DNA from 2 places in the Plantibacter sp. CFBP 8798 genome. Region 2 is predicted to be linked to the other one. Evidence: predicted binding sites of a transcription regulator. Region 2 holds the regulator's gene; the other holds the start of a gene.

Region 1 (4,208 bases), 610 kb from region 2:
TTCGACACGTCGTACGTCATGCTGCTCCATTCGTCTCGGTCATCCTACGTGCGGGGCTGCCTCGTGCATGCGGCTCCCGACGTATTCCATAACACTGCACCGAGCCTGATCCTTCCCGGTGAACGTCGGCCCTCGCCGGGGTGGATGCGGCCCGGCGGCCATCGGCTGAATAGACTTGGACGGCGGCGGACCTGAGCATGACTCCACGGTCGCCGCATCGGCACCGATCGGCAGGAGATGAGCATGCAGCCAGCGTCGCGCACGCCTGCCGATGACGACGCGTCGACGCCGACGGGAGGCCTCGACCAGCGCGAGCTCGAGATCCTCGAGTTCGAGTCCCACTGGATGCAGCACGTCGGGGCCAAGGAGGCCGCCATCCGCGACCGCTTCGCCCTGTCCCCGGCCCGGTACTATCAACTGCTCGGCGCGCTCATCGACTCGCCGTCCGCCCTCGCCCACGACCCCATGCTGATCAAGCGGCTGCAGCGCACGCGCGACGCCCGACTCTCGGCGCGAGGAGCCCCGGCTCCCCGCACCGACGGCTGAGCAGCTCTCGGAGACCACACCATGGCTGAATCCTTCCCGCCCGACCGCTTCGACGAGGTCCCCGACCTCAAGCGCGTCGGTGCGCACCGTGCCCCTGCTCCCAAGGGACGCGGCTGGATCGCCTTCCTCGTCGCCGTGGTCGCCACGCTCGTGCTCGTGGGGGTCGGCACCTTCGCCCTGTTCGGGCTGAACGACCGGATCGACTTCTTCGGCGGCTCGCAGAGCCCGAGCGCCACGCCCACGCCGACCCCAACCCCGACCGAGGCTGCCCCCGTCATCGACCCCGCGGCCAGCATCCTCGTCCTGAACGGCACACCCACCGCCGGCCTGGCGGCATCGGCGGCGGCAGCGATCACGGCCGCCGGCTTCACGCAGCAGATCCCGACGAGCGATGCCAGCACGGAGGACGTCACGGCGAGCGGCGTCTACTACCAGGATCCGTCGCAGGAGGGCGTCGCCCGCGCCGTCGCGAACGCGCTCGGCGGCATCCCGATCCAGATCACGGACACGTACGCGATCCCCGTCGAGGAGGGCGAGGCACCGGTCCTCCGCATCGTCGTCGTGGTCGGCGCGGACTACCAGCCGGCCGCCTGAGCGCGGCTGAGGGAGGTCGATCTCGCGGGTCGCCGGAACGCCGTGTTTCCGGAGTGTTTCCTCCATGTTGAGTTGTCGTATCACTCCGCCCCATTTGTCGATTTCGGGGTGAATCCGCGCGGTGCTCCGGATTAGTATCTGGAACTGGCCGCTCATCCCGTCCCGTCTCGACTCGCCCCCGGGTCCGCTTCGGCGCAGGGTGGTCACCGGGGTCCCGATCCCGGATGGCAGGTCCGGGTTCGGCAACAGTCGATGCCTGCGAGCACGCAGCAATGGGAGTATGAAATGGCGAACGGAACCGTCAAGTGGTTCAACGCTGAGAAGGGCTTCGGCTTCATCACGGTCGACGACGGCGGACAGGATGTCTTCGTCCACTACTCGGCGATCGACATGAGCGGCTACAAGTCCTTGGAAGAGGGCCAGGCGGTCGTCTTCGAGGTCGGCACTGGAGCAAAGGGGCCTCAGGCCGAGGGTGTGCGCCTGGCGTAGCCGCTGATCAGGTACGCGATTCCTGCGACGCCGTCCACGTCGGTGGGCGGCGTCGTTCGTCGTTCCGGGGCTGTTCCCGGGAGTTCGCTCAGGGCGCCGGTGCTCACTTGCACTCACACCCCCTGAGTGCCAGAATCGACTTAGCACTCGTACTCATTGAGTGCTAACAACGTTCATGACGTCCGGGAGGGACGAAAAACACACATGGCTAAGATCATTGCTTTCGACGAGGAGGCCCGTCGCGGCCTCGAGCGTGGACTGAACATTCTTGCTGACACGGTCAAGGTCACCCTTGGGCCGCGCGGTCGCAACGTTGTCCTCGAGAAGAAGTGGGGCGCCCCCACGATCACCAACGACGGCGTGTCCATCGCCAAGGAGATCGAACTCGACGACCCGTACGAGAAGATCGGCGCGGAGCTCGTCAAGGAGGTCGCCAAGAAGACCGATGACGTCGCCGGCGACGGCACCACCACGGCGACCGTGCTGGCACAGGCGCTCGTCCGCGAGGGCCTCCGCAACGTCGCCGCAGGCGCCGACCCCATCAGCCTCAAGCGCGGCATCGAGAAGGCCGTCGAGGCCGTCACGGTCGAGCTCATCGCCAACGCCAAGGAGGTGGAGACCAAGGAGGAGATCGCTGCGACCGCTTCCATCTCCGCCGGCGACACCACCATCGGCGAGATCATCGCCGAGGCGATCGACAAGGTCGGCAAGGAGGGCGTCGTCACCGTCGAGGAGTCGAACACCTTCGGCACCGAGCTCGAGCTCACCGAGGGCATGCGCTTCGACAAGGGCTACCTGTCGCAGTACTTCGTGACCGACCCCGACCGCCAGGAAGCGGTGTTCGAGGACCCCTACATCCTCATCGCCAACCAGAAGATCTCCGCGATCAAGGACCTCCTGCCGATCGTCGACCAGGTCATCCAGTCGGGCAAGCAGCTCCTCATCATCGCTGAGGACGTCGACGGCGAAGCTCTCGCGACGCTCGTCGTCAACAAGATCCGTGGCATCTTCAAGTCCGTCGCCGTCAAGGCTCCGGGCTTCGGCGACCGCCGCAAGGCTCAGCTGCAGGACATCGCCATCCTCACCGGTGGCCAGGTCATCTCCGAGGAGGTCGGCCTCAAGCTCGAGACCGTCACCCTCGACCTGCTCGGCCGTGCGCGCAAGGTCGTCATCACCAAGGATGAGACCACCATCGTCGAGGGTGCCGGCGACGCCGACGCCATCGCCGGTCGTGTCTCGCAGATCCGCAAGGAGATCGACAACACCGACAGCGACTACGACCGCGAGAAGCTCCAGGAGCGTCTTGCCAAGCTCGCGGGCGGTGTTGCGGTCATCAAGGCCGGTGCAGCGACCGAGGTCGAGCTCAAGGAGCGCAAGCACCGCATCGAGGACGCCGTTCGCAACGCGAAGGCTGCCGTCGAAGAGGGCATCGTCGCCGGTGGTGGCGTCGCCCTGATCCAGGCCGGCAAGACCGCGTTCGAGAAGCTCGAGCTCGTCGGCGACGAGGCGACCGGTGCGAACATCGTCAAGGTCGCCATCGACGCTCCGCTCAAGCAGATCGCGCTCAACGCAGGCCTCGAGCCTGGCGTCGTCGCCGACAAGGTCCGCAACCTGCCCGTCGGACACGGCCTCAACGCCGCGACCGGTGAGTACGTCGACATGCTCGCTGCCGGCATCAACGACCCGGTGAAGGTCACCCGCTCCGCGCTGCTCAACGCAGCGTCGATCGCCGGCCTGTTCCTCACCACCGAGGCCGTCGTCGCCGACAAGCCGGAGAAGAACCCGGCTCCGGCCGGCGACCCGACCGGTGGCATGGACTTCTAAGTCCGACAGCAACACCTGCGCAGGGCGTCTCCTCCGGGAGGCGCCCTGCGTCGTTTCCACCAGACGCATCGGGGAGGACCCTCGATCTGTATGCCTGTTTCCGCATGGGTCCGACAGTCGTTGTAGAGACGTGACCGGAACGGCATATCGGCCCGCGCGCCAGTTCCTATGATCGAGCTATGAGACGTATCGGGGGAGCGGCGATCGCCGCCGTATTGATTCTGGGGCTGAGCGCGTGCACGCCGGCCGACCCGAAGCCGACGACGACGTCCACACCGGTGTCGTCCGCGACACCGACCACCGCCCCTGGGCCCACCACCCCCGTCAGCTCGTACGGAATGGGATGTCAGGACCTGGTCCCAGCCGACATCGTCAGCTCGGCGCTCGCGCCCTCCGTCGTACTCGAGGCCCCGTTCACGGATGACGTCAACGCGACACCGATCAACACGGCGCCCGTGGCGCTCGGAGGACTGCAGTGCAGCTGGGGGAACGGGGAGCCCCGCAGCCGGCTGCAGGGCGGCTCTCCGCTCGGGACCGAGCGCTGGGCGACGGTGATGGTGCTCCCGCAAGCGTCCGCAGTCTGGCAGCCGTTCTTCGAAGATTGGACGTCGGGCGAGCCCGGCCCCTGGGAGAACTCCACGCCGCTCTCCTGCTTCACCGGTGATGGACGTGTGCTCGATGTGTGCAGTATGCAGTTCCTCGTCGGCGACAGCTGGGTGGAGGTCCTCATCGACGGCCCGGCCGACAATGTCGCC
Region 2 (4,208 bases):
GTCCTTCGGGATGCAGTCCGCCGTGCCGAGCGTGCTCGCCACCCTCGAGCGCACGCACGATCCGGCTCGGGTGCCGCTCGTCGTGCAGTGGGCTCGCGAGGCCGGCCTCGGCGTCAGCCTGGACCTCATCTACGGGACGCCGGGGGAGACCCTGGCCGACTGGCGCGTCTCACTCGAGACGGCGATCGCCTGCGCTCCGGACCACGTGTCGGCTTATTCGCTCATCGTCGAACCCGGAACGAAACTCGCGCGCCAGATCCGCTCGGGCGTGGTGGGGACCCCCGACGAAGACCTGCAGGCCGATATGTACGAGCTCGCCGACGATCTCCTCACCGAGGCCGGCTACGGCTGGTACGAGGTCAGCAACTGGGCGACGGACGACACGCACCGCTCCCGGCACAACCTCTCCTACTGGACCGGCGAGGACTGGTGGGGTGTCGGCCCGGGCTCGCACAGTCACGTCGGCGGGGTGCGCTGGTGGAACGTCAAGCACCCGGCGGCGTACGCCCAGCGGATCGCGGCGGGGGAGTCGCCGGCCGCCGGCCGGGAGACCCTGGACGACGAGACGCGGGAACTCGAACGCATCCTGCTGCTCACCCGCACGCGGGACGGCATCCCGATCCGGACGCTCGCCCCCGAGGCTCGCACGGCCGTCGCCGGGCTCATCGCCGAGGAACTGGTCGACGCACGGCAGGCCCTGCTCGGACGGCTGGAGCTCACGCGCCGCGGACGGCTCCTCGCCGACGCGGTCGTCCGCCGTCTGGTCGGCGACTGACCCTGCCCGAGGCGCAGAACAGCCCCGCCCGGCGGACCGGACGGGGCTGTTCTCGTGCGGCTCGACGGATCAGGCCTTGATGAACTGGATCGTGAGCGGGTAGCTGTACAGCTCGCCCTTGTTCGCCTTGATCGCGGCGATGATGCTGAACACGATCACCACGACGTAGACGGCGATGATGATGAACAGACCCACGACGACGATCGTCAGGATCGAGCCGACCACGAGCGCGATCAGCATCGTCAGCTGGAAGTTCAGCGCGGTGAGCGTGTGCGCCTTGATGAACGGGCCGCGGTCCTTGAGGACCAGGTAGCCGATCAGCGGCGGGATGAATCCGAAGAAGATCCCACCGATGTGGATGAGCGTCGACCAGAGCTTCTCGTCCGACGGGCTCATGGGCTGAGCGGCGGCGTACGGCTGCTGGTACTGCGGGGCGCCTGCGGGCGGCGGCGGGTAGGAGCCGGCAGCGGGCGGCGGCGGCGCGTAGCCACCGGCGGGCGGGGGCGGGTAGGCGCCTGCGGGCGGCTGCTGCGGAGCTGCGGGAGGGGGCGTCGCGCCGTCTCCTGCAGGCGGAACCGACCCGCCCTTCGCTGGGTCGACGGGCGGCTGAGCGTTCGGATCGGACATCTTCGCACCTTTCACGGAGAGTGATATTCAATTGGTCCAGCTGAGCGTATCGCACCAGGTGTTGCTCATCAGGGACCCACGCCTGCGGCCAACGGTATTCCCGCGGCACGGGGCCGCGCAAGGGACGGCCGCGCGGAGGCCACGATATGATTGGCAGTCAGGGTCTTCGAGTGCTGATGGTCGGCGCTCCGAGGTGGATGACGGGAGGAGATCGAGATGGTGTCGGATCGCGGTCTCGAAGTGCTCCGCGTCATCGTGCAGGACTACGTCGCCTCGCGCGAGCCCGTCGGTTCCAAGACGATCGTCGACCGCCACTCCTTCGGGGTCTCCGCAGCCACCATCCGCAACGACATGGCGCAGCTCGAGGACGAAGAGCTCATCGCAGCTCCCCACACCTCTTCCGGCCGGGTGCCCACCGACAAGGGTTACCGGATGTTCGTCGACCACCTGGCCGACCGCCGTCCGCTGAACAACGCCCAACGGACGGCGATCGAGACCTTCCTCGGCGCGTCCGGCGACCTCGACGAGGTCCTGCACCGCACGGTGCGGCTGCTCTCGCAGCTGACGAACCAGGTCGCGCTCGTCCAGTACCCGATGTTCTCCCGGGCACGCGTCCGGCATCTCGAGTTGGTGAGCGTCACCTCGAACCGAGTGCTCGCGGTCATCATCCTCGACAACGGCCGCGTCGAGCAGCGGCTCATCGAGACGGAGAGCCCGGTCGACGACGATCTCATCTCGCGGCTCCGCTCGCTGTGCAACGAGGCGGTCGCGGGCCGTCCACTCCTCGACGCCCACGACGCGATCGGCGACGTCCCAGCCGACATCGCCGACCTCGATCGCGCGGCGGCCGTCCGCATCGTCGACGCGGTGCGCGAGCAACTCTCGGCGCAGCGCCAGGACCGCCTCGTCATGGCCGGCGCCGCCAACCTCGCCCGCACCGAGGACGACTTCCCCGGCAGCATCTATCCGGTCCTGGACGCCATCGAGCAGCAGGTCGTGCTGCTCCGGCTCTTCGGCGAGATGGAGTCCGAGCGCGACGGCGTGGTCGCCAGCATCGGGCGGGAGAACGCGTCGTTCGGCCTCGAGACCACGAGTGTCCTCGCCGGGAACTACCGTTCCTCTGGTGGCGAAATCGCCCGGCTCGGCGTCCTCGGCCCCACGAGAATGGACTACGCGAGCAACATGGCTGCGGTCCGCGCCGTCGCCAGGTACCTCTCGCGCATCCTCGACGCCGAGTGACGCATCCTCGTCGCGTCCCCCAACACCTTCCGCACCTCGAACGAAAGGCCCTCAGTGGCTGACTACCCCGACCACTACGCAGCACTCGGTGTCGCCAAGGAGGCGACGCCCGAAGAGATCAAGAAGGCGTACCGCCGCCTCGCACGCGAACTGCACCCCGACGTGAACCCGGGTTCCGACGCCTCGGAACGGTTCAAGGAGGTCACGCACGCCTACGACGTGCTGAGCGACCCCAAGCAGCGCCAGCAGTACGACCTCGGTCCGCAGGCTGGTGGGTTCGGTGGCGGCGACGCCGGGTTCGGCGGCTTCGGCGACATCTTCGACACCTTCTTCGGCGGTGGCGGCCAGCAGCGCGGACCCAAGTCCCGTCGCGCACGCGGGGAGGACGCCCTGTTGCGCGTCGAGCTCGACCTCGACGAGGTCATCTTCGGCACCCACCGCGACCTCGAGGTCGACACCGCCGTGCTCTGCAGCACCTGCAACGGCTCCTGCTGCCAGCCCGGCACCTCACCGGTGACCTGCGACATCTGTCACGGCACCGGCTCCATCCAGCGGGCCGTCCGCTCGCTGCTCGGCAACGTCATGACGTCGGCGCCCTGCGGCACCTGCCGCGGCTACGGCACGATCATCGCGACCCCGTGCGTCACCTGCCAGGGTCAGGGTCGGCTCCGTGCCCGCCGCACCGTCTCGGTCGACATCCCGGCCGGCGTCGACACCGGTCTGCGTCTGCAGATGCCGGGGAGCGGCGAGGTCGGCCCGGCCGGCGGCCCGAACGGCGACCTCTACCTCGAGATGAAGGTCAAGCACCACGACGTCTTCAGCCGCGACGGCGACGACCTGTTGTGCACGCTCGAAGTCCCGATGACCGACGCCATCCTCGGCCGCCAGGTCACCGTCCACGCGCTCGACGGCGACGTCGAGGTCGAGCTGCGGCCGGGCGTGCAGAGCTCCGAGGTCATCACGGTCAAGGACCGCGGTGTCACCCGTCTCCGCGGGAACAGCCGGGGCGACCTCAAGATCGGCGTCCAGGTCGTCACGCCGACGAAACTCGACCACCGCGAACGCGAGCTGATCAAGAGCTTCGCCTCGGGACGACGCCAGGGTGCTCCGGCGCTCGCGCAGTTCCAGCAGGGCCTGTTCGCGAAGATCCGCGACCGCTTCCACGGCGTCGGTTGAGATGAGTTCGCTGTACCTCCGTGAGGATCTCGAATCGACCGGTGTCGGCGACTCGGTGACCCTCCGCGGGCCCGAGGCGAAGCACGCCGTCGCCGTGAGTCGGCTGCGGGTCGGCGAGACGACGTCGATCGGCAACGGCCGGGGCCTGATCGCGACCGGACCGGTCGTGCGCAGCGAGCCGGGGGAGTTGGAGATCCGCGTCGAATCGGTCGTGGTGCATCCGGAGAACCGTCCCGGGCTCGTCCTCGTGCAGGCGCTGGCCAAGGGTGATCGCGACGAACTCGCCATCCAGGCGGCGACCGAGCTGGGTGTCGACCGGATCGTCCCGTGGGGCGCCGAGCGCAGCATCTCGAGATGGCAGGGCGACAAAGCGGTCAAGGGCCGTGCGCGC

What was found. The regulator HrcA, encoded in region 2, represses chaperone genes, less so after heat shock. The targets are predictions, from matches to a motif close to TTNGCACTCGNNNNNNNCGAGTGCNAA.
Region 1: groL (chaperonin GroEL) is a predicted target of HrcA. The motif match lies at 1,770-1,796, and genes of this name have one in related genera.

The regions. Positions count from the first base shown of each region.
Region 1 is NZ_JACYTS010000002.1:1,181,305-1,185,512, reverse strand. Features, by position in the region: gene msrB (peptide-methionine (R)-S-oxide reductase MsrB) at 1-20, opposite strand, end outside; gene IFU30_RS12610 (DUF3263 domain-containing protein) at 244-546, shown strand; gene IFU30_RS12605 (LytR C-terminal domain-containing protein) at 568-1,140, shown strand; gene IFU30_RS12600 (cold-shock protein) at 1,426-1,629, shown strand; gene groL (chaperonin GroEL) at 1,834-3,453, shown strand; gene IFU30_RS12590 (hypothetical protein) at 3,633-4,208, shown strand, end outside.
Region 2 is NZ_JACYTS010000002.1:569,186-573,393, reverse strand. Features, by position in the region: gene hemW (radical SAM family heme chaperone HemW) at 1-775, shown strand, start outside; gene IFU30_RS20375 (DUF4870 domain-containing protein) at 845-1,402, opposite strand; gene hrcA (heat-inducible transcriptional repressor HrcA) at 1,619-2,641, shown strand; gene dnaJ (molecular chaperone DnaJ) at 2,696-3,817, shown strand; gene IFU30_RS09685 (16S rRNA (uracil(1498)-N(3))-methyltransferase) at 3,819-4,208, shown strand, end outside.